Regions from separate parts of the Micromonospora sp. HUAS YX12 genome, predicted to be linked through region 2. Evidence: riboswitches for the same ligand, from Rfam matches in the RefSeq annotation. Region 2 holds a riboswitch; the other holds the start of a gene.

Region 1 (15,193 bases), 700 kb from region 2:
CGCCGGGCCGCGCCGCTGCACGTCACGAGCGCGCTGCCGCCGGAGGACCCGGTGGTCGGCTCCCCCGCCCAGCTGGTCGACCGGATCGGCGAGTTCGCCGCGATCGGGGCCACCCGGGTGCACCTGCGCCTGATCGACTTCGACGACCTCGACCACGTGGAGCTCATCGCCGCCGAGGTGCTCCCCCGACTGGACGGACCGCGATGACCGAACTCTCCGCCGGCCTCGAACTCGGCCCGGTGGGCCAGGAGATCGTGTACGAGAACGACCGGGTACGCGTCTGGCACATCCGGCTGGAGCCGGGTGAGCGGCAGCCGCTGCACCGCCACGACCACCCGTACCTGGTGGTGGCGATCCAGGGCGCCAAGAACGTGGTGCAGACGATCGACGGCACCACCATCGACGCCGACGAGCCGACCGGCGGCGTGGTCTACCGCGACCCGGGCGCGGTGCACATGCTCACCAACGTCGGCGACACCACCTACCTGGCGCGCCTGGTCGAGCTGAAGTAGCCGCACCGGCAGGTTCGCCGCGCCGCGCGGCGGCAAGGTGGCGATCGGGGGCACCGGGCCGTAACGTGCCCGACATGGCCTTTCGGACGTGGGGCAGGCTGCTGCTCACGGCGCTCGGGGTGAGCGTGCTGGCCGGGGCCGGCCAGTTGGGCATCGCGTACGGCTTCGGAGTCGTACGCCTCGACGGCGCGTTCGTGGACGTCTCGGCCAACCGGTGGCCCGCCCAGCTCGTCTGGGTGGGCTGGTTCGCCGCGGTCGCCACGGTCGCCGGAGCCGTCCTCACCGAGCGCTTCGCCCGCCGCGACGACGATCAGGGCGGCACCACCGAACTGCTCTCCATCGCCGGCGTGAGCGCGCTCGGCGCGATGGTGGTCGCACCGCTGTGCATGCAACCGGCCCGCGCGGCCGAGCTGGGCGGATCCGTCGACCCGGTCTGGGCCGCCGGCATCTGCGCCGCCCTCGGCGCGGTGGTCGGAGCGGGCGCCGCGATCGCCGTACTGCTCAAGCCGCCGTTCGGCTGGGGCGTGGCGATCACCGCCGGGATCGTCTGGCTGATGGCGCTGCTGTCCGTCGCGCCCACGATCGTCTCCAGCCACCCGCTGGCCACGGTACGGCTCGGCGTCCTCGAACCCTCCTGGCTGGATCCGGAGGCGGCGCAACGCCTGTCCATGCTGCTGCTGCCGGTGCTCGCGCTGCTGGCCGGAGGGGCGGTCGGCGTACTCGCGCGCCGGGCCCAATGGCCGCCGCTCGTCGGCGGCGCGGCCGGCGCGGCCGGCCCGGTGCTGGTCGCGTTCGCCTACCTGACCGCCGGTCCCGGCTCGGCGACCGACCGCTACCAGGTCGCGCCCTACTACGGCGCGCTGATCGCCGTGGTCGCCGGTGCGCTCGGCTCGACCGCCACCACTGTGCTGCCCCGGCCGCTCACCGCCACCGGTGATCCCGACGCCGTCGAGGCCACCGACATCCTCGCGCCGCTGCCGCACTCGTCCACTCCGGGCGTCCCGGCCGTCCCGCCAACGCCTCCGGTGACCAGCGGCGCCGCCGCACCGGCGCACTGGAACTGGCCGGAGTCCGGTGGCTCGGCCACGGTGCCGGCACCGGGCGGTACCGATCTTCCCGCCGCCGATCAGCCGGCCGTCGCCGGGCAGCCGCCGGGCGACCGTCCGTCCGTCGTCGACACGAGCCACGGCCAGCCCATGCCGGGCCTGCTGCCCCCGGGGCGCCGGACCTCGGCCATCGACGTCCTCGCCGCGAGCCGCCCCGACCCGGTCCCAGGCACGGGCACGGGCACGGGCACGGGCACGGCACATACGGACAGCACCGGCGAGGCGGTCACCACTGATCGCACAGCGACCACTGATCGCGCGCCCACCGGCGACCGCTCCTCCGGCACCTCCACCGCCGCTGCGTCCGGGCCGGTGACCGGCATCCCGGCGGACAGCGAGACCGTCTCCGCCACCGCCCCGGGTGCCGGGTCGGAGGCCGGGACGGACGATGCCGCACCGGAAGCGGCGGCGACCGCGCCACGGGTGACGCGGCCGCGCCGTAGCCGCGCCAGCCGGTCCGGCGGCACGACCGACGGATCGACGTCACCCGCCGACGGCACAGCAAGCCGCGCCGCGGACGCCACCTCGAAGGACGCGTCATCCGCCACCGGCGGCGCCGTCGAGGGCCACGTTCCCGGCCCGCGTACGGACAGCGGCGCCCTCGCCGGACCGGTCCCGGCCGACGCGGACAGCGACACCCCCGCCGCGCCACCGGCCGACTCCACCGCCGGAACCGGCCGCCCCACCCGCTCCCGGCGCCCCCGCACCCCGAAGGCCGGACCGCGCGCCGGCGCCCCCGCCTCCCCCGAGTCCGGCCCGGCCGACGCCGCGACGACGACGCCGAGCGGGCAGGCCGACGATGCGCCGACGACGCCGAGCGGGCAGGCCGACGCCGCGACGACGGCGAGCAGCCCGGCTCCCCGCACCGACTCCCCCACCGGGGACGTCGCATCGTCCGGGCGTACCGGACGCAGCTTCTTCTTCGACGACCCGGCGCCGGCCCCGTCGCCCCGGCTCCGGTTCCCGATGTTCGAGGACGTCACCGGAGCGCCGGGCGAGGTACGCCCGGCCTGGCCGATCACACCGGCCGCCCGCCCCCACCGCGCCACCACCGAACCGGACGCACCGGCCCGGGACGGCGCGGAGGCGAACGTCCCGGCCGAGCCGGCGCCGCGCCCCCGCCACCGGGGCCTGCCCGAGCCGGGTGCGAGCACCGGCTGGGACGCGCTCGCCACGAACGCCCGTCCCGCCGGGCCGCTGTCCCGGCCGGAGGCAGGGACCGCAGGGCCGGTCGCCCGGCCGGAGCCGGAGACGGCCGTACCGGCCGAGGCCGGTGCGGCTCTGCCGGAGGCCACCTCGGCGGCGACCGAGACGGACTCCCGGCACGGACGGCACGCCGAATCGGACGACGCCGACGCGCCCGCCGGGAAGTCGAAGCCGCTGCGCGGTCTGTTCCGCCGCAACCGGGGTGCCAAGGGCGACCCGGAGCCGGCCGACCGTACGGCCGGGCCCGGCGACGCGGCCGACGACGAGTACGTGGACTGGGTCGCCGGTCTCGCCTCGGACGACAACGCCGACGACGCCCGCTCGCTGCGTACCGGACGGCACCACCGCGACTGAACGGCGGCCGGGGCGGGCCGGAACGCACGGCCCGCCCCGGCCCCGCTCACGCCAGCGGCAGGTAGACCCGTGACCCGGAGGCGACGAACTCCTCCGACTTGCCGCGCATGCCTCGCGCCGCGTAGTCCTTCAGCTCCTGGGTGATCTTCATGGAGCAGAACTTCGGCCCGCACATCGAGCAGAAGTGCGCGGTCTTGGCGGGCTCGGCGGGCAGCGTCGCGTCGTGGTACGCCCGCGCGGTCTCCGGGTCGAGCGCCAGGTTGAACTGGTCGGACCAGCGGAACTCGAACCGGGCCTTGGACAGCGCGTCGTCCCACGCCTGCGCGCCGGGGTGCCCCTTGGCCAGGTCGGCCGCGTGCGCCGCGATCTTGTACGCGATCACGCCCGCCTTCACGTCGTCGCGGTCGGGCAGCCCGAGGTGCTCCTTCGGGGTGACGTAGCAGAGCATGGCGGTGCCGAACATGCCGATCATCGCCGCGCCGATCGCGGAGGTGATGTGGTCGTACGCGGGCGCGACGTCGGTGGTCAGCGGACCGAGCGTGTAGAACGGCGCCTCGTGGCACCACTCCTGCTGGAGGTCCACGTTCTCCTTGATCTTGTGCATCGGCACGTGCCCGGGGCCCTCGATCATCACCTGCACGTCGTACTCCCAGGCGACCTTCGTCAGCTCGCCGAGCGTGCGCAGCTCCGCGAACTGCGCCTCGTCGTTGGCGTCCGCGATGGACCCGGGGCGCAGGCCGTCGCCGAGGGAGAACGTGACGTCGTACTTCGCGAGCAGCGAACACAGCTCCCGAAAGTTCGTGTAGAGGAAGTTCTCCTCGTGGTGCGCCAGGCACCAGGCGGCCATGATCGAGCCGCCCCGGGACACGATGCCCGTCACCCGGTCCACCGCGAGCGGCACGTACGGCAGCAGCACCCCGGCGTGCACAGTCATGTAGTCGACGCCCTGTTCCGCCTGCTCGATCACCGTCTCGCGGAACACCTCCCAGCTCAGCTTCACCGGGTCGCCGCCGACCTTCTCCAGTGCCTGGTAGATCGGCACGGTGCCGATCGGCACCGGCGCGTTCCGCACGATCGCCTCGCGCGTGGAGTGAATGCGCTTGCCGGTGGACAGGTCCATCACGGTGTCCGCGCCCCACCGGGTCGCCCAGGTCAGCTTCTCCACCTCCTCGGCCACCGACGAGGTGACCGCCGAGGTACCGATGTTGGCGTTGACCTTCACCAGGAACGCCTTGCCGATGACGGCCGGCTCGCACTCGGGGTGGTTGACGTTCAGCGGCAGCACCGCCCGACCGGCCGCGATCTCGTCCCGGACGAACTCCGGCGCCACCGACTCCCGGATCGCCACGAACTCCATCTCCGGCGTGACGATCCCGGCCCGGGCGTACGCGAGCTGCGTCGGCCGCTTCCCGTCCACCCCCGCCAGCGGCGTGCCGGCGCCGCGTACCGGGGCGACGTCGCCGCGCTCGGCGATCCACGGCCCGCGCAGCGCGGGCAGCCCCACCTCCGGGTCGGAGCCGGGACCGGAGGTGTCGTAGAGCCGTACCGGAGGGTTGTCCCCGGTCAGCGTCACCTCGGCGAACGGCACCCGGATGTCCGGGCGTGACCCTTCCACGTACACCTTGCGACGTGCCTGCATGACAGCCTCCCTGTCGCTCATGCGGACCAGCCGAAGTGGTCCAGCGGGCCGCGTCCCGCGCCCAGCTCCCAGGTCCGCGCGCCGGTCAGCGCGCGGGTGACGTACTCCTTGGCGGCGGCCACCGCGACCGGCACCGCGTCGCCCGCGGCCAGCCGGACCGCGACGGCGGCCGAGAACGAACAGCCGGTGCCGTGGTTGTGCCGGGTGTCCACCCGGGGCGCGCGCAGCAGCCGCGTGCTTCCACCGCCCGCGAGGACGTCGACCGACTCGCCGTCGGCGTCCACGTCGCCGCCGGTCACCACCACGAACGCCGGGCCGCGCGCCGCCAGCGCCTCCGCCGCCGCGACCATCTCCTCCACGGTGCCCACCGGGCCTCCGGTGAGGGCCGCGGCCTCCGCGCAGTTCGGCGTCGCCACCTCCGCGTACGGCAGCAGCCGCTCGACCGCCTCCACCACGCCGAGCCGGTGCCCGCTCGTGGCGACCAGCACCGGGTCGACGACCAGGTGGGGCAGCCGCCCGGCGCGGGCCGCCTCGGCCACCGCGTCGGCGACCGCCGGGGTGCCGAGCATCCCGCTCTTCACGGCCCGGACGTCGAAGTCGCCGAGCACGCTGTCCATCTGGTCGCGCACGGTCTGCGGGGGCAGCGGCAGGACGGCGTCCACGCCCCGGGTGCTCTGCGCGGTGACGGCGGTGAGCACGCTCGTGCCGTACGCCCCGAGCGCGGCGAACGTCTTGAGGTCGGCCTGGATGCCTGCTCCCGCTCCGGAGTCGGATCCGGCGATCGTGAGGATCGTGCTTGGCGTCACTGCGTTCCTTCTCCGGTGGTTGCGGTTGAGAGCTGCGGCCCACCGTGCCCACTCCGGGCGGTCAGGCTTGATCCCTGCGTGGTCACGGTCGGCCGCAGCCCTTCTCGTGCGGGCCTTCGTCGGATCGCGCGGGGTGGGTGCGCGCCACACGGGTGGCCGCCTCCTCGAAGGCTCTGCCCAGCGTGGTGGCGGTCTCGGTGGGGTCCGGGGCGCGCATGATCGCGCCCAGCACGGCTACTCCGGTCGCGCCCGCCTCGACGCATGCGGTGACCTGATCCGGGGTTTCGATGCCGCCGAGGGCGAGCACCGGGACCGGGCTGGCGTCCACCAGCGCGGCGAGTCCGGCCGCCCGTAACGCCGGGCCGTAGCCGGGCTTCGTCCGGGTCTCGTGGACCGGGGACAGGGTCACGTAGTGCTCGGTGGTGAGCCGGGCCAGCTCGGCGGTGTCGTGGCAGGAACGGCCGACCAGCCCGACGGCGGGCGGCGGGTACGGGCCGGCGGCGCTCAGGTGCACCGCGTCCCCGTCGAGCGGGTCCGGCCCGGCCACGACGAGCGTGCCGCCTGCCTCGGCGAGGACCGCGCGCAGGTCGGCGGCGAGCGCGAGGCGCTCGGCGCGGGGCAGGTCCTTCTCCCGCAGCACCACCCACCGCACTCCCCCACCCACCGCCGCCGCCACCACGTCGACGAGCGCCCCCCGCGCCACCCGCCGATCGGTGAGCACCACGACTCCGGTCGGCTTCCGACGGATCTTGGTACGTGGCCGCCCGTCCAGGGGCGCGCGCGTACCAAGATCCGCAACACGTGAAGCGGTCACAGGTCGGGCCGTCCCTCATCGGGCGTGGAGGCCAGCGCGTGGAAGCGGCGGGCGATCCGGCCCGCGCCGTACGCCAGCCGCCCGGCCTCGACCGCGTACCGCATCGCCGTGGCCATCGCCACCGGGTCGGCGGCCCGGGTCACGGCGCTGGCCAGCAGCACCGCGTCGCAGCCCAGCTCCATCGCGAGCGCGGCGTCGGAGGCGGTGCCGATGCCCGCGTCGAGCACCACCGGCACGTCGACGGCCTGCCGGATCAGCCGGATGTGGTGCGGGTTGCCGATGCCCAGCCCGGAGCCGATCGGCGACCCGGCCGGCATCACCGCCGCGCACCCCACGTCGGCCAGCCGCCGGGCCAGCACCGGATCGTCCGAGGTGTACGGCAGCACCGTGAACCCGTCCGCCACCAGTTCCTCGGCGGCGCGCAGCAGCTCCACCCCGTCGGGCAGGAGCGTGCGCTCGTCGCCGATCACCTCCAGCTTCACCCAGTCGGTGTCGAACGCCTCCCGGGCCAGGTGCGCCGTCTTCACCGCCTCCACAGCGGTCCGGCAGCCGGCCGTGTTCGGCAGCAGCCGTACACCGCACCGCTCCACCAGGTCCAGCAGGCCGCCCGACCCGCCGGGCGTGGTGTCCACCCGGCGCAGCGCCAGCGTCACCAGCTCGGTGCCGGAGGCGCGGATCGCCTGCTCCAGCACGTGCAGGTTGGCCGCGCCGCCGGTGCCGAGGACGAGCCGGGAGCCGAACGTGACCCCGCCGATCTCCAGCGTGGACATCCGCCTCACCCGCCCTGCGTGGCGCTGAGCACCTCGACCCGGTCGCCGTCGCGCAGCACGCTCTCCGGCCAGCCGCCGCGCGGCACCACCTCGCCGTTCACCGCGACCGCGAGCCCGCGCTCCCGGTCGGTGACGGTGCGGATCACCTCGGCGACGGTGACGCCGTCGGGCAGCGTCCGGCCGGTGCCGTTGACGATCAGTTCCACGTGTGCTCCTTCCCGAAGCGGTCCGGGGTGAAGGGGGCGAGCGCGGGATCCGGCTCGCCGGTGACGATCAGCTCGGTGACCAGGTCCGCGGTGACCGGGGTGAGCACGATGCCGTGCCGGTGGTGCCCGGTCGCGGCGAGCACGCCCGGCTGCCCGGGCAGCGGCCCGATGATCGGCGCGTTGTCGGGCGTACCGGGGCGCAACCCGGCCACGGCCTCCACCAGCTCGTACTCGACGAGTTCCGGCACCAGCTCCGCGGCGGCGCGCAGCAGCGTCAGCACGCCACCGGCGGTGACCTCGGTGTCCGCGCGCTCCTCGACGGTCGCCCCGACCACGACCTCACCGCTGTCCCGGGGCACCAGGTAGACCGACTCGCTGTCCGCGTACCCCCGGATCACGTGCCGGAAGCCCGGCGGACCGCCACCGGGTGCGCGCAGCCGCAGCACCTGGCCCTTCACCGGGCGGACCGGCAGGCCGGTCAGCGCCGCCGCGCCGCATCCGGCCGCGACCACCGTCACGCGGGCGTCCACCTCGGACAGCGCGCCGACGCGGGCCGGGCGCAGCTCCACGCCGGCGCGCTCCGCGGCCGTGCGCAGCGCCGCGACCAGCCGCCGCGGGTCGACCTGGTGGTCGCCGGGTGCCACCGCGCCGCCGCGCACGCGCGGCGCCAGCGCCGGCTCGCGGTCGCGCAGCTCCGAGGGGCGCAGCGGCGTGATCGGCAGTCCCAGCCCCCGCTGGTACGACCACAGCCGCCCCGCCTCGGCCAGGTCGTCGGCGGTGAGCCCGACGACGAGCGTGCCCTCGGTACGGTGGCCGATGTCGGCGCCGCTCGCCCCGGCCAGCTCGGCGGCGAAACCGGGCCAGCGGGCGGCGGACTCGACGAGCAGCGCGGTCAGCTCGTGCTCACCGAAGTACGCCTCGGCGACCGGCGACAGCATCCCGGCGGCCACCGACGAGGCACCCGACCCAGGCCGGTCATCGTGCACCACCACGCGCAGTCCGCGTTGCGCGCACCGCCACGCGATCGCCCACCCGATCGGCCCGCCCCCCACCACCGCCACGTCGGTAAGGAAGGGCCCCCTCTTAACGCCTCCGGTAGAGGAAGGGCCCCCTTTTAACACGTCAGCGCCCGCAGCAGCTCGGCGGTGGCGTGCGCGGGATCGGCGGCCAGGCTGAGCGCGCCGACCACCGCCACCCCGTACGCCCCGGCGGCCCGCAGCGCCGGCACGCTCGCGGCGGTCACCCCGCCGATCGCGATCACCGGCACGCGCACCGCCTCGGCGACCGCGCGTACCCCGTCGGGGCCGATCGGTTCCGGCAGGCCGGACTTGGTGGTGGTGACGTGACACGGGCCCACGCCCAGGTAGGTCGCGCCCGCGTCCACCGCCGCGCGGGCGCCCACCGGCTCCCGTGCGGTCGCGCCGAGCACGGCCTCCGGGCCGAGCACCCGGCGCGCGGCGGCCACCGGCAGGTCGTCCGCGCCGACGTGGCCACCGGCGGCGTCCACCGCGAGCGCCACGTGCAGCCGGTCGTTGACCAGGCACCGCGCCCCGTACGGCCGGCACGCCTGGGTCACGCGGCACGCCAGCTCGTACGCCTCCCGGTCGGTGGCGTCGTCCTCCACACGCACCTGCACGACGAGTTCGGCGCCCGCCACGGGCAGGGCGGCACGCAGCACGGCTAACGGGTCACGCCCCGGCCGGGTGTCGGTGATGAGATGCAGTCGTCCCAGGGACAGCACGGCAACGCTCCTCCCTGCGCCGGCATTACCCGGATCAGGTTCGACGGTCGGGGGCTCCCAGCCCCCCTCTCAGCCCGGTCCACACCGGGCTCCCGTGGGTCACTTGCGGCCTACCGTACGACGCCTCCCGCCCGTACGGAAGCCCGGGTGAGGTTTTTCCCAGGAACCGTTCACCTGCCGTACCGGGGCGACGGGTGACCGTCTCGTCACGACACGCTGCCGGGATGCCCGTTCCCGCCCGTGTCCCGCGCCGCCTGGCGATCCTGCCGTTCCGGGGCGGCCGTGCCGTCTCCGGAGGGCTGCTCACCTGGACGATGCTGCGCGGGCCGACGTGGATCCGCCTGCTGCCGGACGTGTACGTGCACCGGGACGGATACCGCGCCGACGACCACCGGATGTGGTGCGAGGCGGTGGCGTTGCGCCTGCCGCCGGGTGCCGTGCTGGCGGGACGCAGCGCCGCCTGGTTGTCCGGCGCGGACGTGCTCACCCGCGACGCGCCGGTCACAGTGCTGCTGCCGACTGCCGCTCGACTGCGCCCGCACCCACGGTTGCGGGTGGTCCGGTCGCCGCTGCCGGAGCGGGACCGCACCCTCGTCGGCGGGCTGCCGGTCACCACCGGGCTGCGTACCGCGTTCGACCTGGGTCGGCAGGGCTCACTCGCCGAGGCGCTGGTCGCCGTCGACGCGCTGCTGCGTCGACGGGTCGTGCGGCTGCCCGTCCTGCGGGCCTACGCCGCCGACCGGCCGGGCTGGCCGGGCGCTCCGCTGTTGCGCGAGGTGCTGGCGATGGCCGAGCCGCAGAGCGAGTCCCCGATGGAGACGCGGCTGCGGCTGCTCCTCCTCGACGCCGGCCTCGGCCCGCTCACCGCCCAGCACGAGGTGCACGCCGGTGGGCGCTTCGTGGCCCGGGTGGACCTGGCCTGGCCGGCACTCCGCCTCGCGGTCGAGTACGACGGCGACCACCACCGCGAACGGGCGCACTTCCGGCGGGACGTGGCGCGCCTGAACGCGCTCCGCGCGGCCGGCTGGGTCGTGCTCCGGTTCACCGCCGACGACGTGCTACGCCGTCCGGACGCCACAGTCGCCCTGGTGCGCCAGGCCCTGGCAGAACGTCGCGCCGCCGCAGCAGACCACTGAACCGTGCCCGCCGCCCGCCGCCTGCCCGCCGCCCGCCGCCTGCCGGGCTGCCTGCCGCCTGCCGCGCTGCCCGAGCACCACGGGCGTCAGGCCCGCACGCAGACACCTATGGCGTTCCACTCGTCGTCAGAATCAGCCGCGAGTGGAACACCATGGGTGTCTCGAGGCCCTTTTGGCACCCATGGTGTTCCACTCGTCGTGAGCGCTGCCTCTGGGTGGAACGCCATGGGTGCCCGACGCGCGGGGCGGGCGCGTTGGTGCGGCAGGGGCTGTCAGAGGATGGCGTCCAGGGCGTCCAGGGCGTCCAGGTCCTCGTCGGTGGGCTGCCAGGTGCCGGCTTCGGCGTTGGCCCTCACCTGCTCGGGGGTCGTCGCGCCGGCGATCACCGACGTCACCGCGGGACGGGCCGCCAGGCCGCCGATCGCCACCTGGAGCATGCTGATCCCGCGCTCGGCCGCGTACGCCTCGATCGCCTCGATGACGTCCCAGCGCGCGGCGGCCAGCCGCTCGGCGTACCGGCCGCCACCGGCCAGGCGGCTGCCCGCCGGGGGCGCCTCGCCCCGCTTGTACTTGCCGGTGAGCAGCCCGTTGGCGAGCGGGAAGAACGGCAGCATGCCCAGGCCGAACCGCTCGCAGGCCGGGATCACCTCGTCCTCCACCGCACGCTCCAGCAGCGAGTAGTGGTTCTGCGCGGAGATGAACCGGGTACGCCCCTGCGACGACGCGGTCCAGTCGGCGTCGGCGATCTGCCACCCGGCGAAGTTGGAGTTGCCCAGGTAGCGCACCTTGCCGGCGGTCACCAGGTCGTCCAGCGCGGCGAGCGTCTCGTCGATCGGAGTGCCCGGGTCGGGCTCGTGCATCTGGTACAGGTCGATGTGGTCGGTGCCGAGCCGGCGCAGCGACGCCTCGACCGCGCGGGCGATGTAGCGGCGGGCGCCCCGAGCGCCGTGGTCCGGCCCGTTCGCGCCGTTCATGTCCATGCCGAACTTGGTGGCCACCACCACGTCGTCACGGCGGCCCTTGAGCGCCTGGCCGAGCAGTTCCTCGGAGGCGCCCTGCGGTTCACCGTAGATGTCGGCGGTGTCGAAGAAGTTGATCCCGGCGTCGAGCGCGGCGTCCACCACCGCCCGGGTGCCGTCGAGATCGAGTTTGCGGCCGAAGTTGTTGCAGCCGATACCGACCACTGACACCACGAGCCCGGAGTCGCCCAGCCGGCGATAGGTCATCTCACTCACGAGATCCACCCTATGCCCGCTCACCGGGCGCTCACCGGGCGAGCACCTCAGCAAAGCACCTCGGCGGCCAGCACCCGGGCGGCACCGATCGTCGCCGCCAGTTCCTCGGGGGTACGCCCCACCGCGCCGAGCAGGGCCTGCGCCCGCTCGGCGAAGCCCGGCGGCGCGCCCGGCAGGCGCCCGGCGGAGGCGATCATGCCCTTCTCGTTGACCAGCCACCGTCCGGCCCGGCCGTGCAGCGCGTGGACCAGCACCCCGACCACCCGGAACAGGCAGCCCGCCACGTAGCCGGCGTCGCCCCCGGCCGCACCCTTGGCCGCTCCGTCGAGGAGCAGCCCGGTCTCCCAGCCACCGGCCACCAGCGCGGCGCCGAGCGCGGGCGGGTAGCCAGCGGTCTCGGCGCGCAGCGCGGTCAGCTCGCCGGTCGGGTCGCCGAGCACCCGTGAGAGCGCCACCTCCCCGGCGTACGCGTGCGAGTAGAAGCCGAGCGGATGCCCGGCCTGCACCTCGACCGTGTAGCGGCCGGCCCGGCAGTCCGCCCAGACCCGGTGCACCCGGTCCAGGTCGCGGTAGATCCAGTCCACGGCCACCCCGCCGACCCGCAGCCAGCCGCCGCCGTCGACCCACGGTCCCCAGCCGCCCGGGGCGGTGAGGTCCACCGGCCCGTCGGCGATCGAGGCGGCCACCGCGCGCAGCCCGGCCAGGTCGGGCGTACCCCGGTAGTAGAGGCCCAGGTCCCAGTCGGAGTCGGGCCGGTGGTCGCCGCGGGCGCGGCTGCCGCCGAGCGCCACCGCGACCACGCCGTCCACCGCGCACAGCCGGTCGGCCAGGTCCTGGTCGATCACCCCACGTCCCAGACCGGCTCCGGCGTCTCCACCACGTCGCCGTCGCCGCGGAACAGCACGAACCGGTCGAAGGTACGGGTGAACCACCGGTCGTGTGTCACCGCGACCACCGTCCCCTCGAACGCGGTCAGCCCGGCCTCCAGCGCCTCGGCCGAGGCCAGGTCGAGGTTGTCGGTGGGCTCGTCGAGCAGCAGCAGCGTCGCCCCGGACAGCTCCAGCAGCAGCACCAGGAACCGGGCCTGCTGCCCGCCGGAGAGCGTGCCGAACCGCTGGTCGCCCTGACCGGCCAGCTCGTACCGGGACAGCGCCGCCATGGCCGCGTGCCGGTCCATGCCGGCCCGGTGGTCGTCGCCGCGCCACAGCACCTCGACGAGCGTCCTGCCCATCAGCTCCGGCCGGTCGTGGGTCTGCGAGAAGTGCCCGGGCCGGACCCGCGCGCCGAGCCGGACCACGCCGCCGTGCGCGACGGGCGCGAGCGCGGCGGCGCCGTCGACCGGGGTGTTGCCCGGCTCCGGGTCGGTGCCGCCCCGCGCCAGCAGGCGCAGGAAGTGCGACTTGCCGGTGCCGTTCGCGCCCAGCACCGCGACCCGGTCGCCGTACCAGAGTTCCAGGTCGAACGGGTACGTCAGGCCGTCCAGCTCCAACTGCTCGGCGATCACCGCGCGCTTGCCGGTCCGCCCGCCGGTCAGGCGCATCCGGATGTCCTGGTCCTTCGGGGGTACGGGCGGCGGCCCGGCCTCCTCGAACTTGCGCAACCGGGTCTGCGCGGCCTGGTAGCGGGAGGCCATCCCGTCGTTGTACGCGGCCTTCTGCTTGTACATCAGCATCAGCTCGCGCAGCTTCTGGTGCTCCTCGTCCCAGCGTTTGCGCAGCTCGTCCAGGCGGGCGTGCCGGGCCACCCGGGCGGAGTGCCAGCTCGCGAAGCCGCCCGGGTGCACCCAGGCGCTGCCGCCCTCCACCGCGACGACCCGGTCGGCGGTCTGCGCCAGCAGTTCCCGGTCGTGCGAGACGTAGAGCACCGACTTGCCCGACTCGCGCAGCCGCGACTCCAGCCAGCGTTTGCCGGGTACGTCGAGGAAGTTGTCCGGCTCGTCGAGCAGCAGCACCTCGTCCGGGCCGCGCAGCAGCAGCTCCAGCGCGAAGCGCTTCTGCTGGCCGCCGGACAGCGTGCGTACCGGGCGTTCCCGGGCGCTGTCCCAGGGCAGGTCCAGCACGATGGTGGCGACGGTGTCGAAGAGGACCTCGGCGTCGTACCCCCCGGTCTCGCCCCACGCGGCGAGCGCCTCGGCGTACGCGAGCTGGGTCTTGGCGGCGGCGGAGCTGTACTTGCCGCGGACCTCGGCCGCCCGCATGGCCGCCTCGGTCTCGGCGACCCGCCGCCCGGCGTCGCGCAACGCCGGCGGCGCCAGCGACAGGGCCAGGTCGGCGAGCGTGGACTCGTCTCCGATCATGCCGATGAACTGCCGCATCACGCCCAGCCCACCGGAGCGGGCGATCGCCCCGGTCTTCACCGGCAGGTCGCCGGCGACCATCCGCAGCAGCGTGGTCTTGCCGGCGCCGTTCGGACCGACCAGCGCCACCTTGGCACCCTCACCGACCCGGAACGACACGTCGCTGAACAGCTCACGCCCGTCCGGGAGGATGTGCCCGGCTCCTGCCACGTCCACGTATCCCACGCGGGCATCCTGCCCGAGCCGGGTGCGTGGACGACACCGGATTACCGGGTGACCCGCAGCACCCGGTAGCCCTTCTGGCTGGCGTGCCGCTCGACCGACCAGCCCTGCTCGACCAGCCAGCGGTGCAGCGAGTCGCCGCCGAGGTGCCGGGCGACGACCAGCCAGGCCACGCCGTCCGGAGCGAGGCGGGGCAGCCAGCGCAGCAGCAGGCCGTGCAGTTCCGCCTTGCCGATGTGGATCGGCGGGTTGGACCAGATCTGGGTGAAGGTGACGTCGTCCGGCAGCTCGTCCGGCGCGACGGCGCGCACCCGGTCGGCGGCGCCGACCCGGGCCGCGTTGGCGGTGGTGAGGGCGCGGGCGCGCTCGTTGACGTCCACCGCCCAGACCGTGGCCTTCGGCGCGACGGTGGCCAGGACGCAGGTGATCGGGCCGAAGCCGCAGCCGATGTCGAGCAGCGCGCCGGTGACGTCGGCGGCCGGCAGGTCGGCCTTGCGCAGCAGCACGGCGGTGCCCGGGTCGAGCCGGTCGGCGGAGAAGACGCCGCCGGCCGAGGCGAGCGTGTAGTCGCGCCCGGCGACTGTGAACTCGACCTCGCGCGGGCGGGCCGGGGCCGAGGGTTCAGCGGTGAAGTAGTGGTCGCCGGTCACGCCCGCATTCTCGCACCGGGCCGGAGCGGTTCCGGCGACGGTGTCACGGGTGGGGTCGGACGCCACTCCGCCAGAATTTCCCGATATTACCCCTGAAAGGGACAATCAGCCCTACTCTATGCCACATGGTGTATCGGTACGAGTCCGACGAGGACGCCTTCCTGGAGTACCCGACGCCCGGGTCGGCCCCGAACGGGCCCGCAGCCGCGACGCCCCCGCCCGCGGGTCCGTCACGCTCCCGCTTCCCCACGCCGTCGCTGCCCCGGCCGCCCCGGCCCACCGCGCAACCGGCGCTGCCGCCGCCCGGTGCGGCCGAGCACCAGGCGTTGCCACCGACCGGACCCGGCGAGCAGGCGGCGGCCGACGACGCCCGCGCCCCGGCTCCGGCGCCCCCGGCACCGACACCGGGACGTCCCGCGCCACCCCGGGAGCCCTCCCCCGTGCCGCAGCCCGCGCCGCCCATGCCGGCACCGGTACCGGCGGCGGCGAACCGGCCGACA
Region 2 (15,193 bases):
CGGAGCGGTCGCCCGCCCAGAGCGTGTGGAACGAGCCGTCCCGGTCCACCCGGTGGTAGGTGTGCGCGCCGAAGTTGTCCCGCAGGCCCTGGATCAGCGCGGCCGGCAGCCGCTGCGCCCGCAGCCCGTCGAAGTAGGCCAGCGACGACCCGAAGGCCGGGGCCGGCACGCCCGCCCGGGCCGCGTCGGCCACCACCCGTCGCCAGGCCGGTACGCCGTTGCTGACCCGCTCGGCGAACCAGGGCGCGGCGAGCAGCGTCGACAGTTCCGGCTCCGCGTCGTACGCCTCCCGGATCCGGTCCAGGAAGCCGGCCCGGATGATGCAGCCGCCCCGCCAGATGGTGGCCGTACCGCCCAGGTCGATGCCCCAGTCGTACTCCCGGCTGCCGGCCCGGATGTGGTCGAACCCCTGCGCGTACGCGACGATCTTGCTGGCCAGCAGCGCGCGGCGCACGTCCTCGACGAACGTCTCCCGGTCGTCCACCTGCCACTTCTCGCCCGCGTCGCCGAACACGCGGCGGGCGGCCTCCCGCTGGTCGGCGTGCCCGGACAGCGACCGGGCGAACGTGGCCTCGGCGATCCCGGTGATCGGGATGCCGAGGTCCAGCGCGCTCTGCACGGTCCAGCGGCCGGTGCCCTTCTGCTCGGCCTGGTCGAGCACCACGTCCACGAACGCCTGGCCGGTCGCCGCGTCGGTGTGACCGAGCACGTCGGCGGTGATCTCGATGAGGAACGACCCCAGCTCGCCGCCGTTCCACTCCCGGAAGATCTCCGCGATCTCCGCCGGGCTCGCCGACAGGCCGGCCCGCAACAGGTCGTACGCCTCGGCGATGAGCTGCATGTCGGCGTACTCGATGCCGTTGTGCACCATCTTCACGAAGTGGCCCGCGCCGTCCGGCCCGATGTGCCGGCAGCAGGGCTCACCGTCCACATGCGCGGCGATCTTTTCGAAGATCGGCCCCAGCTTGCGGTACGACTCGGCCGACCCGCCGGGCATGATGCTCGGCCCGAGCAGCGCGCCCTCCTCGCCGCCGGACACGCCGGTGCCGACGAAGTGCAGCCCGTACGCGCGCAGCGCCTCCTCCCGGCGGCGGGTGTCGGCGAAGTGCGCGTTGCCGCAGTCGACGATGATGTCCCCCTCCTCCAGCAGCGGAACCAGCTCGTCGATCACGGCGTCGGTGGGCGCGCCGGCCTTCACCATCACGATCACCGCGCGGGGCCGCTCCAGCGAGCCGACGAAGTCCGCGAGCGACTCCGACGGCACGAACGTGCCCTCGTCGCCGTGCTCGGCGACCAGCCTGCGGGTACGTTCCGGCGACCGGTTGTGCACCGCCACGGCGAAGCCGTTGCGGGCCAGGTTCCGGGCCAGGTTGCGGCCCATCACCGCCAGACCGGTGACCCCGATCTGCGCCGTCGCCTGCTCTGCCATGCGTACCGCCACCTCTCGTCCGTGCTGCGTCCTGTGACCGTATCGCGGCCGGCCGAGCAGCGGACCGGGTCGTGTGCTGACGGCGAGTTCCCGGTTGCTCCCGGTGCGCTCCCGTGCCACGGCCCCGGCGGTTCCGCCTCTGCGGTCGAGCGGGTGGGGATCAACCTTCGCGACATCTGATCCCGCTTGAATGAACCGATCAGGGGTGCCGCCGTAGGCCACCCCTGATCGGTTCAACGGCTCGCCGGGCGAACGTCGAAACGGTCATTCGAAGGTGGCGGCAATACCGGTGTGGTCGGATATCTCCCCGACGATGCGCGGATCCACGGACGCGGGATCGCAGACGACGAGATCTTCCGGAGCGTGTATGCCCGCGCTGCTCTCGGGATGCCATACGACCACGCCGCCGACCGGCAGGAAATCGACCACCTGACCGTAGGGGTGCCGAGTCGCTTCCCCGGGGTCGGCTGAGGCGGGCATCCGTACGATCATTCCCGGTCGTAGCCATGGCGGCCGGTCCACCAGAAGCGAAACGTCCACCGGGCCGGATCCGTAGATGCGGGCAGCGGCGTCCTGTGCCATCTGGCCGAGTTCCGCCGAGCGCCGGGTGGTTCCCGCGTCGACCGGGCCGTCCGGCCCGGCGAGCACGAGGCGCATGGAACGGTCCGGGTTGAAATGAACGTGCCCGGTGATGCTGCGTGACACCGCTCGCCCTCTCATTCGGCAATGCCGGTGTGTCGCGGGCTCCGGTCGAGCCCGCGACACACCGGTCATCAACTGTAGTTCGCCGTCCGGGATCAGCCCGGGCTGCTGTTGCAGGTGGCGGTGGAGTAGTGCCCGGCGATCCAGAACGCCGTGATGATCCCCTTGTCGCCGTAGTTGGAGCCGGAGTACGTGAAATCGTTGGTGTCGACGACCACGCACATGGTCCGGTTGGTGCCCCCGGGGGTCTCGTACTTGTGGCTGTAGACCTCCGAACCGGGGAACCGGCCCTCGATCCAGGACTTCTTGAGAGCCGCGGCCCACTGGGTCTTCGCGAAACTGGTCAGCTCGTGGTTGGCGGTGTTCCGGGTGCTGCCGCCGATGCGGATGTGCTGCTCCCCGAAGCTGTTGTTGCCGGTCCGAAGGGGAACCGGCCAGCCTCCGCCGTTCGTGAAGGACTGCACGATGTTCGCCGTCCCCGGACCGTCCTTGTCTGGGGCTGGCGGTACCGCCCTCGGTACGGCCCCTCCTGGCGATCGCGTCCCGGCTGGCCCTCAGCCTCGCCGCCGTCGGTCTCGCCTGCATGCTGCTCTGCCGGTCGAGGCCGCCGTACCGGGTGCTGTCCTGCTGGCCCTCACCGTGCCGGCCGCGATGGTGCCGATCTCGACGGCCGGTGCCGCGCCCGCGTCAAGGCGTCTCGTCCTGGCCCTGACCACGCCGTTCCCGAACTGACTGTCGGTGTCTGGACGGCGGCGGCGGGTGCGGCCGCCGTCTGCCTGCTCTGGGTCAGCGTCGGCACGGTCATCTCGACCAGCCAGGTTCGGCAACGGGCCATGTACGCCGCAGCCGGCGCCGGCCGGCGACACCGCCGCCTGCTGGCGGCACGGCTGATGGCGCCGCCGTTCGCCGGTTTCCTGCTGACCGGAGTGATTGCGATCAGCGCCGCGTGGATCTCCGGCGTGCACGACGGCAGCCCGTTCGGCTGGTGGTGGATGTTGCCGTCGCTGGCCGGAATGGCAGCCGTTCTGGTCGTCGGCGGCCAGTACGCCCGGCCTGTTCGGCGGTCGCCGAGCTGACCGCTGGGTGGTCACCCGATCAGCGGCCGAAAGGTGCCGAGCAGCACGCTGACCAGCAGCGCCGCACCGGCCAGCAGCGCCGCTCCGGTGATCAACAGCCCGTCGGCGAGGCCGAACCGCTGCGGGCGGGCCACCGTGCGCGGGATGCCGGCGTCGAAGCCTCGCGCGTCCATCGCCACGGCCAGCCGGGTGCCCCGCCGGATCGCGCCCACCAGCAGCGTGAACGCGGTGGACGCGAACAGCCGCAGCTTGGCCACCGGGTTGCGGCCGGCGTCGACGCCGCGGGCCCGCCGGGCCATGCTGATCATCCGCCACTCCTGTTCCAGCAGCGGCACCATCCGGAACGCGGCGAGCGCCCCGATGGCGAACCGGGCGGGCGCCTTCGCGTTCTGGATCAGCGCGTCGGCCAGGTCGGTCGGGTCGGTGGTGGCGAACACGACGATGCCGGGCAGCGCCACGGCGAGCATCCGCAGCACCAGGCCCAGCGCCGTGACCAGCACGCCCTCGGTGACCAGGACCGGGCCGGCCTGGAGCAGCACCGGGCCGGAGCGATCGGCGGCGAAGAGCACGAGTGTGACCAGGATGCCGACGGCGCCGGCGAGCAGCGGCCAGGCCCGGCGGGCCAGCACCCGGTAGCGGACGCCGAACAGCGGCAGCACCGCGAGTTCGACGGCGATGGCGATGGCCGGGGCCACCGGGTCGAGCGTCGCCACCAGGATCAGTGTGAAGACCAGCGCGGCGGCCAGCTTCGCCACCGGGTTGCGCCGGGCCAGCGGAGCGCCGGGTGCGGCGACCGGTTCGAGGCCGATCACGGCGCACGTCCGGCAGCCGGACCATCGTCGCCCGAGCGCTCGGCGCCGGCCGAGGGCCGCCCGCCGGGGGAGTGCTCCGCGTCGGACGGTGACCGGTGCAGGGTGAGCGTCCGGTCGGCCAGCGCGGCCACGAAGTCCTCGTCGTGGGTCACCGCGACCAGGCCGTGCCCGGCGTCGCGCAGCTCGGCGAGCAGGTCGACCAGCTCCAGCCAGGTCCGCCGGTCCTGGCCGAACGTGGGCTCGTCGCAGATCAGCAGGCGGGGCGCGGTGGCCAGGGCCGTCGCCACGCTCAGCCGCCGCGCCTCGCCGCCCGAGAGGGTGTACGGGTTGGCGCCCGCCAGCCGGTCCAGCCGCAACCGGTGCAGCAACTCGTCCACGGTGGCGGTCACCGCCGTCTCGGGACGGCCGGTGCGGCGCGGCCCGAGCGCCAGCTCGTCGCGCACCGTGGCGGTGACGAACTGGTGCTCCGGATCCTGGAACACCGAGCCGATCCGGCGTACCAGCGCGGGTGCCCGCCAGCGGTGCGGGGGAGTACGCGCGTCCCGCCCGGCCAGTTCGGCGGACGCGGTGACGGTGCCCGTTCCGGGTCGCAGCAGGCCGCCCAGGAGCAGCGCCAGTGTGGACTTGCCGGCCCCGTTCTGGCCGAGGACGGCGAGCGCCTCGCCGGCGCGTACCCGAAGATCGGTGGGGTCGAGCCGGGGTGGGAGGCCGAGCCGGTCGGCGGTGAGCAGCACGTCGCCGGGCGGCGTGGTGGCGTGCCGGGGTGGCGCGACGTGGCCCGGTACCCAGACCCCGGCGGCGGCCAGGGCGTCGCCGTGCGCGGCGAAGACCGTCTCGGGTGGCCCGTCGGCGCGTACCCCGCCGCCGGGTTCCAGCACCACGACGCGGTCGACGAGCGGCAGCGCCTCGGTGACCCGGTGCTCGACCAGGACCATCGTGGTGTCCGGGTCGAGGGCGTTGGCGACGGCCCGGCGGATCAGGGTGGCGCCGGCCGGGTCGAGGTTGGCGGTGGGCTCGTCGAGCAGGAGCAGTCCGGGGCGCAGGGCGAGCGTGCCGGCCAGCGCCAGCCGTTGCTGCTCGCCGCCGCTGAGCGCGACGGTCGGGCGGTCCCGGTCGTACGGGAAGCCGACCCGGCCCAGTGCCTCGTCGACACGGGGCCAGATCTCCCCGGCGGGTACGCCCCGGTTCTCCAGCCCGAACGCCACGTCGTCGCCGGAGCGCGCCATGACGAGCTGGGTCTCCGGGTCCTGGAAGACGATGCCGACGCGCTCGCGGGCCTTGCGGGGATCCAGCCCGTCGATCTCGACGGTGCCCTCCTGCTCGCCGGAGTCCTCCGGCAGCAGCCCGGCCAGCGCCGCCAGCAGCGTGCTCTTACCGGCCCCGGAGGCACCGAGGAGCAGCACCCGCTCGCCGCTCTCCACGCGTAGATCCACCCCACGCAGAGCCCAGCGCTTGCGCCCCCCATGCCGCCACCCGAACCCCCGCAGAACCACCCCGCTCACCGACCACCCACCCCCTCTCCCGGCCCAGCCTGCGTGATCAAGGAGTTCGCGTCCGGAGAACCGTGCCCGGCGGACGCAAACTCCTTGATCACCGGGCGGGGGTGAGGCCTCAGACCAGGGCGCGGTCGCGGCCGGCGGGGAAGCGGTCCAGGACGCCGGTGTTCGCCAGCGCGCGGGTGAGGGCCACCGCGCCCAGGCCGGCCACCAGCAGGCAACTGAGCACACCGAAGGCGATGTAGGGCAGCCGGAAGGTCGTCCAGCTCGTGCCCGGGTACCAGTACAGGGCGTCGAACACGGTGGCGAAGAGGCCGCCCGCCGCCCCGGCCAGCGCCGCCGTGACCGGCCGGTAGCTGCGGTACCGGGTGGCCGCGAAGACGCTCTCCACTCCCAGGCCCTGCACCGCGCCCTGGAGGATCGCCATCGCGCCGTACGGGGAGCCGAGCAGCACCGAGACGGTCGAGGCGACGGTCTCGGTGAGCAGCGCCGCACCCGGCTTGCGGACGATCAGCGCGCTCAGCACGGCCGGGATGAGCCAGACGCCGTACATCACCGACTGCAGCGGGGCGAAGAAGGCGAACGGCCCGTCGCTGCCCTTCCAGAGGATGTTCCAGAGCTGGAACACGACGCCGAAGGCGACGGCGATGACCGAGGCGACGACGATGTCGACGGTACGCCAGCGGTTGCTGTCGGTGTGGTTCATGGTGGCTCCCAGTTCGTCGAGGTGAACCAGGAGAAGACGCACGCCGCGCCCGGTGGTCACCGGACGGCGACGCGGCTGGAGGTCGACCGAACTCCCTGCGCTGGCATTACCCAGATCAGGTTCGAGGGTCTGCGGGCACCGGCCCGCACTCTCAGCGCTGTGCGCTCCCCTGTCGGATGTGAAGTTGTCTCGTCGCAGACGCTAGCACCGACGACGGGCCCCGGCCCAGCAGGGCGAGTGTCGGTATGGTGGCGATCATGCTGGTGGATGCGCGGGGACTGACGTTCGAGGTACGCGCCGGCGGCCCCGAGGGCGGTGATCCGGTCCTGCTGCTGCACGGCTTCCCGCAGCACTCCGGGGAGTGGGACGCGGTCACGCCCGCGCTGCACGCCGCCGGGCTGCGTACGTACGCGCTCGACCAGCGTGGTTACTCGCCCGGCGCGCGTCCGGCGGACGTCGGGGCGTACCGGATTCCGGAGCTGGTGGCCGACGCGGCGGCGGTGCTCGACGCGCTCGGGGTGACCCGCGCACACGTGGTGGGCCACGACTGGGGCGCGATCGTGGCGTGGGGCCTGGCGGCGGCGCACCCGGAGCGGGTCCGGACGCTGACCGCGGTGTCGGTGCCGCACCCGGCCGCCATGGGCCACGCGCTCGCCACCGACCGACGGCAGAAGGTCAAGTCCGCCTACATCGCGTTGTTCCGCAAGCCCGGTACGGCGGAGAAGGTGCTGCTGGCGTGGCACGGCGCCACGCTGCGCAAGCTGCTGAGCGGCGTGGGCGACGCCGGCGCGGTGACCCGGTACGCCGAGCCGATGCGCGAGCCGGGGGCGTTGACGGCGGCGCTGAACTGGTACCGCGCGATGACCGGGACGGACATGAAGGCGGTCGCCCCGGTCGGGGTGCCCACCACGTTCGTCTGGAGCGACAAGGACGTGGCGATCGGCCGGACGGCCGCGCAGGCGTGCGCCGCGCACGTCACGGGTGACTACCGGTTCGTGGTGCTGCCCGGGGTCAGCCACTGGATCCCGGACGAGGCGCCCGGCCCGCTGGCCGAGGCGATCCTCGCCCGGTGCGCAGGAACGGAGGAGGCATGACGGTGAGCGCCGACGCGTACCTGGCGGTGGTGACCGAGACGATCGGCCGGGTGGCCGCCGAGCAGCGGCAGAACGTGGCCGACGCGGCCGACCTGATCGCGGCGGCGCTGCGGGCCGACGCTGTGGTGCACGCGTTCGGTACGGGGCACTCCGAGGCGCTGGCCATGGAGATCGCCGGGCGGGCCGGTGGGCTGGTGCCCACCAACCGGATCGCGCTGCGTGACCTGGTGCTGATCGGCGGCGACCCGGCCGACGTGCTCGGCCCGAAGCTGGAACGCGACCCGGCCGTGGCGCACCGCCTCTACGAGCTGGCGCCGATCCGGCCGCAGGACGTGTTCGTGCTGGCCTCGAACTCGGGCGTGAACGGGGCGATGGTCGAGTTCGCGTCCATCGTGAAGGAACGCGGGCACGGCCTGGTGGCGATCACCTCGGCGCAGCACTCGGCCCGGATGACCTCGCGGCACCCGTCCGGCCGCAAGCTCGCCGACTTCGCCGACGTGGTGCTGGACAACGGCGCCCCGTACGGCGACGCCACGCTGCCGCTACCGGGCGGTGGCGCGGTCGGCGCGGTCTCCTCGATCACCGCGGCCCTGCTCGCCCAGCAGATCGTCGCCGAGGTGGTGGCCCGGCTGGTCGCGGCGGGGCAGCGCCCGCCGGTCTACCTGTCCGCGAACATCACCGGCGGCGACGAGCACAACGCCGAGCTGGAGGCACGGTACGCGGGCCGCATCCGCCGCGGTTCCTGAACCGGTTTCGTGATCGCCCGGACGGGGCACAGGCGGTGCTGCCGGTGGGTGTCTCCCCGCCGGCCGTGCCGTCTCCCGGGGAGGTCCGCGAGTGTCCAAGGAATCCGAGAAGCAGCGCTGGCAGCGCAACTTCGCCGATCTGTTGCAGGAGCTGCGGGTCGCGCAGACCGGCGTGCAGATCCTCTTCGCCTTCCTGCTGACGCTGCCGTTCAGCAACGGGTTCGGCCGGACCACCGAGTTCCAGCGCGACGTCTACATCCTGGCGCTGCTGACGGCCGCCGCGTCCGCCGCGATGATCATTTCTCCGGTCGCGTTCCACCGGGCGCTGTTCCGGCAGGGGCGTAAGCCGGAGCTGGTCCGGTTCGCCCACCGGATGGCCACCGGGGGCCTGTTCTTCATGCTGATCGCGATGGTCAGCTCGGTCCTGCTGGTCACCGACTTCGTGCTGGACCGGCCGATCGCGTTCCTGCTCAGCGCGCTCACCGGCCTGTGGTTCCTGATCTTCTGGGCGATCCTGCCGTTCAGCCGGCGCAACTGGGGTGAGGACGACATCGACGACGAGGACGACGATCCGCAGACGCTCACCGACTGACCGTCCGCCAAATCGGACGTGCACGCAGCGCTACCCCTGGGTAACACCCGGGGGTAGCGTCGTTCTCGTCGAACGCGTCGACGCAGCCGGACCGACGAGGAGGCAGTCGTGACCACGACACAGAACAGCCGGCCCGAGTCACCCGACGGCGCGGGGCCGTTGCCGGCCGAGGCGGGCCAGGTCTCCGAGAAGGAGGCCCGCCAGGTCGCCGAGGCGGCCCGCGAGTCGTCCTGGGACCGGCCCAGCTTCGGCAAGGAACTGTTCCTCGGCCGGTTCCGGCTCGACCTGATCGACCCGTGGCCCCGCCCCGACCCGGCCGAGGTGGCCCGCGCGGACGAGTTCCTCGGCGCGCTGCGCGCGTACCTGGCGTCCGAGGTGGACGGCGAGGCGATCGAGCGGGACGCGCGCATCCCCGACGAGGTGTTCCACGGCCTGGCCGGGCTCGGCGCGTTCGGCATGAAGATCGACCGCAGGTACGGCGGGCTCGGGCTGAGCAACCTGCACTACTGCCGGGCGCTGATGCTCGTCGGCTCGGTGAACCCGGCGGTCAGCGCCCTGCTCTCGGCGCACCAGTCGATCGGCGTGCCGCAGCCGCTGAAGATGTTCGGCACGCCCGAGCAGAAGGAACGGTTCCTGCCCCGGCTCGCCGCCGGTGAGGTCTCCGCGTTCCTGCTCACCGAACCGGACGTCGGCTCGGACCCGGCCCGGCTCGCCACCACCGCCGAGCCGACGGCGGACGGCACCGGCTACCGGCTCAACGGGGTGAAGCTCTGGGCCACCAACGGCACGCTCGCCACGCTGCTGGTGGTGATGGCCCGGGTGCCGGCCGGCGAGGGGCGGCGCGGCGGCATCACCGCGTTCGTGGTGGAGGGCGACAGCGACGGCATCACCGTGGAGCGGCGCAATTCCTTCGTCGGGCTGCGCGGCCTGGAGAACAGCCTCACCCGGTTCCACGACGTGTTCGTGCCGAAGGAGAACGTGATCGGCGGCGAGGGCAAGGGCCTGAAGATCGCGCTGACCACGTTGAACACCGGCCGGCTCTCGCTGCCGGCCATGTGCGTCGGGGCCGGCAAGTGGGCGCTCAACGTGGCCCGGGAGTGGGCGGCGGACCGGGTCCAGTGGGGCCGCGCGGTCGGCGAGCACGAGGCGGTGGCGAAGAAGCTGTCGTTCATCGCCGCCACGACGTACGGCATGGAGTCGATGCTCGACCTGTCCTGCATGCTCGCCGACGACGACCGCAACGACATCCGGATCGAGGCGGCACTGGTCAAGCTCTACGCCAGCGAGATGGCCTGGCGGATCGCCGACGAGCTGATCCAGATCCGCGGTGGCCGTGGCTACGAGACGGCCGGCTCGCTGGCCGCCCGGGGGGAACGGCCGGCCGCCGTCGAACAACTCCTGCGCGACCTGCGGATCAACCGGATCTTCGAGGGCTCCACCGAGATCATGCACCTGCTGATCGCCCGCGAGGCGGTCGACGCGCACCTGTCCGTCGCGGGCGACATCATCGACCCCGACGCCGGGCTGGGCCGCAAGGCCAGGGCGGGCGCGCGGGCCGGCGCCTTCTACGCGAAGTGGCTGCCCACGCTCGCCGTGGGCAAGGGGCAGACGCCCGGGGCGTACCAGGAGTTCGGGCCGCTGGCCGGGCACCTGCGCCACGTCGAGCGGACCTCCCGCAAGCTGGCCCGGTCGACGTTCTACGCGATGTCCCGGTGGCAGGGGAAGATGGAGCGCAAGCAGGCGTTCCTCGGCCGGGTGGTGGACATCGGCGCGGAGCTGTTCGCGATGAGCGCGGTCTGTGTCCGGGCCTACGCCGAGCGGGACGCGCACCCGGAGAACGTCGAGCTGGCCGACCTGTTCTGCCGGCAGGCGCGGCTGCGAGTCGACGAGCTGTTCACCGGCCTGTGGTCGAACACCGACTCGGTCGACGTGGCCGCCGCCAAGCGCATCGTCGCCGGCCGGTACGCCTCGGTGGAGGACGGCGTCGTCACCCCGCCCGCCGACCTGCCGTGGGTGGCCCGCTGGGAACCGGGGCCGTCCACCGAGCAGGACGTCCGCCGTCGCATCCCGCCCGCCGGCTGACCGGACCGCCCCGGCGGCCGTCCCGCCCGGACGGCCGCCGGGCGGTCAGCGCGCGATCGCCCAGGCCAGGACGCCGGCCAGGATCAGGCCGTTGAGCCCGGCCAGCACCAGGTACGCCGACGGCGGGATCTTGCGGCCCTTGCGGACGAAACTCACCAGCACGCCCGCGTACCCGAGCAGCAGCACGGCGACGGCGATCAGGAAGTACAGCACCGGCACACCTTACCGGCCGCCGCGCAGCCCCAGTTCGCGCAGCTCCAGCGCGGCCAGCGCGTCGACGGTCGCGTCGTCGCCGCGCCGCCACGCCTCGGCGACGTCGGGCGCGATCCGGGTCAGCTTCGACAGCGGCTGACCGGCCAGCGCGCGCAGCGCCAGCAGATCCCGGCCGGCCGGCGCGCCGGCCAGGGCCTTCGCCGCGCCCGCCCGGCGCATCCAGCGCAGGCGCAGCGGCAGCCAGCCGAACAGCACCAGGCCGAGCGGGAACACCAGCACCGCGATGGTCAGCGCGAGCGCGAGCTGCCCGACCAGCTCCTGCTGGTCGCGGCCCGCCTCGGCGACCGAGCGGGCGGCGTCGGCGGCCCGGGTGAACGGCGCGGTCAGCTCGTCGCCGACGATCGGCACCCGGCCGACCTTGCCGCCGGCGTCGGCCAGGTTGTCGGCGAGTCCACCGCCGGCCCCCTCCAGCTTCTGCCCGGGTACGGCGAGCTTCTCGACCAGGTCGTGCAGCCACAGCGCGAAGCGGATCGCGGCGTACACCCAGACGACCACGAGCAGGTCGGTGAGGAACTGGCGGACGGCGGTGGGAAAACGGTCGGCGTAGATCTTCACGCCGGACAGCGTCCCACGGCACGGGCGCGTCGGCACCTGGCCGATTTCCCGCTCAGTGCGACCCTTCGCCGGCGTGACTGACCGCGTCCGCCACGATGTGCGCGACGTGGTCGTCGACGAGGGCGTACGCGATCTCCCGGCCCCGCCGCGACCCGCGCACCACCCCGGCGCCCCGCAGCACCCGCAGGTGCTGGGAGACCAGCGGCTGCGGCGCGCCGAGCTTCTCGACCAGCTCGTGCACGCAGCGTTCGCTCTCGGCCAGCTCGCTCACGATCGCGAGCCGGATCGGGGCCGAGAGCGCGCGCAGCAGGTCACCCGCACCCTCGAAGGCGTCGTACCCGTTCGTGCCGGTCACCCTGTAACGGTAACCAATCCCAGATGAGTCGGCGGGCAGGGCCTCATCGCAGCAGCACCTCGTGCTCGGCCGGCTCCGACAGCGGCGTGGCCCGGTCGGCCCGCGCCCGCCGCCGCAGCGCCCGCAGACCGGCCGCCGCGAGCGCGACCAGCAGGAACGAGCCGATCGCCACGAGCACCACCGACGCGCCGGGCGCGGTGTCGGCGGTGGCGGCCACCCAGACCCCGGTGCCGGCGGCGAACAGGCCCAGCGCCATGGCCGCCGTCATGGTCGACCGGAAGCCCTGGGTCACCTGCTGCGCGGCGGCCACCGGCACCACCATCAGCGCGCTGATCAGCAGCACCCCGACCGCCCGCATGGCGATGGTCACGGTGACCGCGGTGCCGACCGCGATGAGCAGGTTCAGCGCCCGCACCGGCAGGCCGGACACCCGGGCGTACTCCTCGTCGTGGCACACCGCGAACAACGCCGGGCGCAGCACCAGCATGGTCACCAGCAGCACCACGCCGAGCACGCCGATGGTGATCAGGTCGGTCCGGGAGGTGGTGGTCAGCGACCCGAACAGGTACGCGTTGAGCGACCCGCTGCTGGCGTCGGAGAGCCCGACCAGCATCACGCCACCGGCGATGCCGCCGTAGAACAGCAGCGCCAGCGCCAGGTCACCGGAGGTGCGCCCGTACGCGCGGACCAGCTCGATCACGACCGCCCCGAGCGTCGCGGCGATCACCGCCACCAGCACGGGCGAGCTGTTGAGCAGCAGTCCCGCCCCGACGCCGGTGAGCGCCACGTGCCCGAGCCCGTCGCCGATCAACGCCAGCCGGCGCTGCACCAGGTAGATGCCGAGCGCCGGGGCGGCCAGCCCGATGATCAGCGCGCCGACCAGGGCGCGGAGCATGAAGTCGTACTGGAAGAGATCCATCTCAGATGCCTGTCCAGAGCCGGGCGGGCTCCTCGTCGCAGTGCGGGTGCACGTGCTCGTGGTCCGGGTCGGCGTGGTGGCCGGCCGGCTCGGGCACCGCGCCGTCGTGGGCGATCCCGCCCTGGTGCACCACCACGGCCCGGCTGATCAGCGGGCGCAGCGGGCCCAGCTCGTGCGCGACGAGCAGCACCGTGCCCCCGCCGTCGCGGAACGTGCGCAGCGCCCCGGCGAACGCCTCCTGGCTGGCCGCGTCCACCCCGGCGGTCGGCTCGTCGAGCACCAGCAGCTCCGGCCCGCCGGCCAGCGCGCGGGCGATCAGGGTGCGCTGCTGCTGGCCACCGGAGAGCGTGGCCACCGGGTCACCGGCCCGGTCGGCGAGCCCGACCGCGTCCAGCGCCGCCGCCACCGCCTCCCGGTCCGCCCGCCCCGCGGGCCGCAGCACGCCCCGGCGGGCCAGCCGCCCGGACGCCACCACCTCGCGCACCGTGGCGGGCACTCCGCTGCCCGCGCCGAGCCGCTGCGGCACGTACCCGATGCGGTGCCACTGCCGGAAGCGGCGCTGCGGCGTGCCGAACAGGGCGACCGACCCGGCGCCGACCGGCACCAGGCCGAGCGCGGCGCGCACGAGCGTCGACTTGCCGGAGCCGTTGGCGCCGAGCACGGCGACCACCTCTGAGGCGGTCACTGTCAACGAGACGTCACGCAGCACCGGGCGGCCGTCGTAGCCGACTGTGGCGTGCGCGATCTCGATCACGGGTGGGGTCATGAACAGTCCAGAGCGGTTCGCAGGGTCTGCAGGTTGGTGCGCATCGCGGAGAGGTAGTCGCCGTCGGCGGGCGGGCCCTCCAGCGGGTCGAGCACGGCCGTCTTCGCGCCGACCTCACGCGCGATGGTCTCGGCGACCTTCGGGCTGACGAGCGTCTCGAAGAAGATCGTGCCGGCCTTGTGCTCCCGGGCCTCCTCGGCGACCTCGGCGAGGCGCTTCGGGGACGGCTCGGACTCCGGGGCGAGCCCGCTGATGCCGATCTGCTCCAGCCGGTAGCGCTCGGTCAGGTAGCCGAACGCGGTGTGGCTGGTCACGATCTCCCGGCGCTGGCAGGTGCGCAGGCCGTCGGCGTACTCGGAGTCCAGCTTCGTCAGCTCGGTGCGCAGCGCGCCGGCGCGGGCGGTGTAGTCGGCGGCGTGGTCCGGGTCGGCCTTGCCGAGGCGCTCGGCGAGCTTGTCGCCGATGGTGGCCAGCCGGGTCGGGTCGAGCCAGACGTGCGGATCCTTGCCGCCGCCCTCCTCGGCGTGCCCGGCCTCGCCCTCGTGGTCGTGGCCACCGGCGGCCGCGTCCCGCAGCGGCGTCACGCCCGCCACGTCGAACGCGCGGTCGCCGCCGTTCTGCTCCACCGCCTTGTCCACCGCCGGCTGGAAGCCGCTGAGGTAGACGACCACGTCGGCGTCGACGACCTGGCCGACCTGCCGCGGGTTGAGTTCCAGGTCGTGCGGCTCGGCGCCGGGCTTGGTCAGGTTGCTGACCGCGACCGTTTCGCCGCCGATCCGCTCGGCCAGGAACTGGAGCGGGTAGAACGCGGCCACCACGTCGATCTTGCCCGGCTCGCTCGCGCCGCCGGTGTCGTCCGCGCAGGCGGTCAGGCCGGCGGCGGCGAGCAGGGCGGTGGCTGCGGCGGTCAGGATGCGGCGGGGTGCACGAGCGGTCATGGGCTCAACTGTCCGCGAGAACGAAAACTATTGTCAAAAACGCATGATTGCATGTCAGCGCAGGTCGGTTCCGCCTCGCATGTCAGCCGACCATGAGCTTCGCCAGCGCCACCGCGATCAACAAGGTGAGCATCACCAGCCGGAGCATCCGGGTCGCCGGGGCCTGCACCGGCCAGGTGACCGACATCAGCCAGACCAGCCCGCCGGCCAGCACGAGCAGCAGGACGCCGCCCGCCGGGCCGGGCGCGAAGAGGCCGACAAGCACCAGGGCCAGCGCGGCCAGGAACACCGCCGTCGGGTTGAGCCGTGCCAGCCGGGACAGCACGGGACTCTGCGTACGCTGCATGCCACAAACTCTACGAGGAGGAACGCCGTGCTGGTCACCAACCGGTTCGTGGTGGAAGCCGAAACGGTGGACGAGTTCACCCGGGCGGCGCACGCCGCGCTGGCCGCGCTCGCCGCCCGCCCCGGCTACCTGCGCGGTGAACTGCTGCGGGCGCTCGACGACCCGGACCACTGGCTCCTGGTCACCGAGTGGGAGTCGGTCGGTGCGTACCGGCGGGCGCTCGGCGGGTTCGACGTCAAGGTCACCGCCGTGCCGCTGCTCGCCCGATCGGTGGACGAGCCGTCGGCGTACGAGACGCTCGCCGGC

The links. A riboswitch is a leader RNA that binds a small molecule or an ion and turns the genes downstream of it on or off. The one in region 2 is predicted to bind thiamine pyrophosphate.
Region 1: another riboswitch for thiamine pyrophosphate. It lies ahead of thiE (thiamine phosphate synthase); the one in region 2 lies ahead of ABIH81_RS15180 (ECF transporter S component).

The regions. Positions count from the first base shown of each region.
Region 1 is NZ_CP157974.1:2,410,837-2,426,029, reverse strand. It holds gene ABIH81_RS11925 (LLM class F420-dependent oxidoreductase) at 1-207, shown strand, start outside; gene ABIH81_RS11920 (cupin) at 204-512, shown strand; gene ABIH81_RS11915 (hypothetical protein) at 587-3,178, shown strand; gene thiC (phosphomethylpyrimidine synthase ThiC) at 3,225-4,817, opposite strand; gene thiD (bifunctional hydroxymethylpyrimidine kinase/phosphomethylpyrimidine kinase) at 4,835-5,623, opposite strand; gene ABIH81_RS11900 (thiamine phosphate synthase) at 5,706-6,371, opposite strand; gene ABIH81_RS11895 (thiazole synthase) at 6,434-7,207, opposite strand; gene thiS (sulfur carrier protein ThiS) at 7,213-7,413, opposite strand; gene thiO (glycine oxidase ThiO) at 7,404-8,534, opposite strand; gene thiE (thiamine phosphate synthase) at 8,528-9,154, opposite strand; TPP riboswitch at 9,149-9,260, opposite strand; gene ABIH81_RS11875 (DUF559 domain-containing protein) at 9,379-10,290, shown strand; gene ABIH81_RS11870 (aldo/keto reductase) at 10,563-11,534, opposite strand; gene ABIH81_RS11865 (nucleotidyltransferase domain-containing protein) at 11,573-12,370, opposite strand; gene ABIH81_RS11860 (ATP-binding cassette domain-containing protein) at 12,367-14,046, opposite strand; gene ABIH81_RS11855 (methyltransferase) at 14,088-14,693, opposite strand; gene ABIH81_RS11850 (hypothetical protein) at 14,819-15,193, shown strand, end outside.
Region 2 is NZ_CP157974.1:3,109,166-3,124,358, forward strand. It holds gene gndA (NADP-dependent phosphogluconate dehydrogenase) at 1-1,429, opposite strand, end outside; gene ABIH81_RS15155 (hypothetical protein) at 1,694-2,134, opposite strand; gene ABIH81_RS15160 (hypothetical protein) at 2,227-2,595, opposite strand; gene ABIH81_RS15165 (hypothetical protein) at 2,965-3,207, shown strand; gene ABIH81_RS15170 (energy-coupling factor transporter transmembrane component T) at 3,219-4,019, opposite strand; gene ABIH81_RS15175 (ABC transporter ATP-binding protein) at 4,016-5,521, opposite strand; gene ABIH81_RS15180 (ECF transporter S component) at 5,631-6,221, opposite strand; TPP riboswitch at 6,296-6,402, opposite strand; gene ABIH81_RS15185 (alpha/beta hydrolase) at 6,479-7,315, shown strand; gene ABIH81_RS15190 (SIS domain-containing protein) at 7,312-8,061, shown strand; gene ABIH81_RS15195 (DUF6328 family protein) at 8,153-8,653, shown strand; gene ABIH81_RS15200 (acyl-CoA dehydrogenase family protein) at 8,762-10,735, shown strand; gene ABIH81_RS15205 (hypothetical protein) at 10,781-10,948, opposite strand; gene ABIH81_RS15210 (hypothetical protein) at 10,958-11,563, opposite strand; gene ABIH81_RS15215 (metalloregulator ArsR/SmtB family transcription factor) at 11,616-11,918, opposite strand; gene ABIH81_RS15220 (metal ABC transporter permease) at 11,962-12,837, opposite strand; gene ABIH81_RS15225 (metal ABC transporter ATP-binding protein) at 12,839-13,603, opposite strand; gene ABIH81_RS15230 (metal ABC transporter substrate-binding protein) at 13,600-14,541, opposite strand; gene ABIH81_RS15235 (DUF6703 family protein) at 14,624-14,887, opposite strand; gene ABIH81_RS15240 (antibiotic biosynthesis monooxygenase family protein) at 14,915-15,193, shown strand, end outside.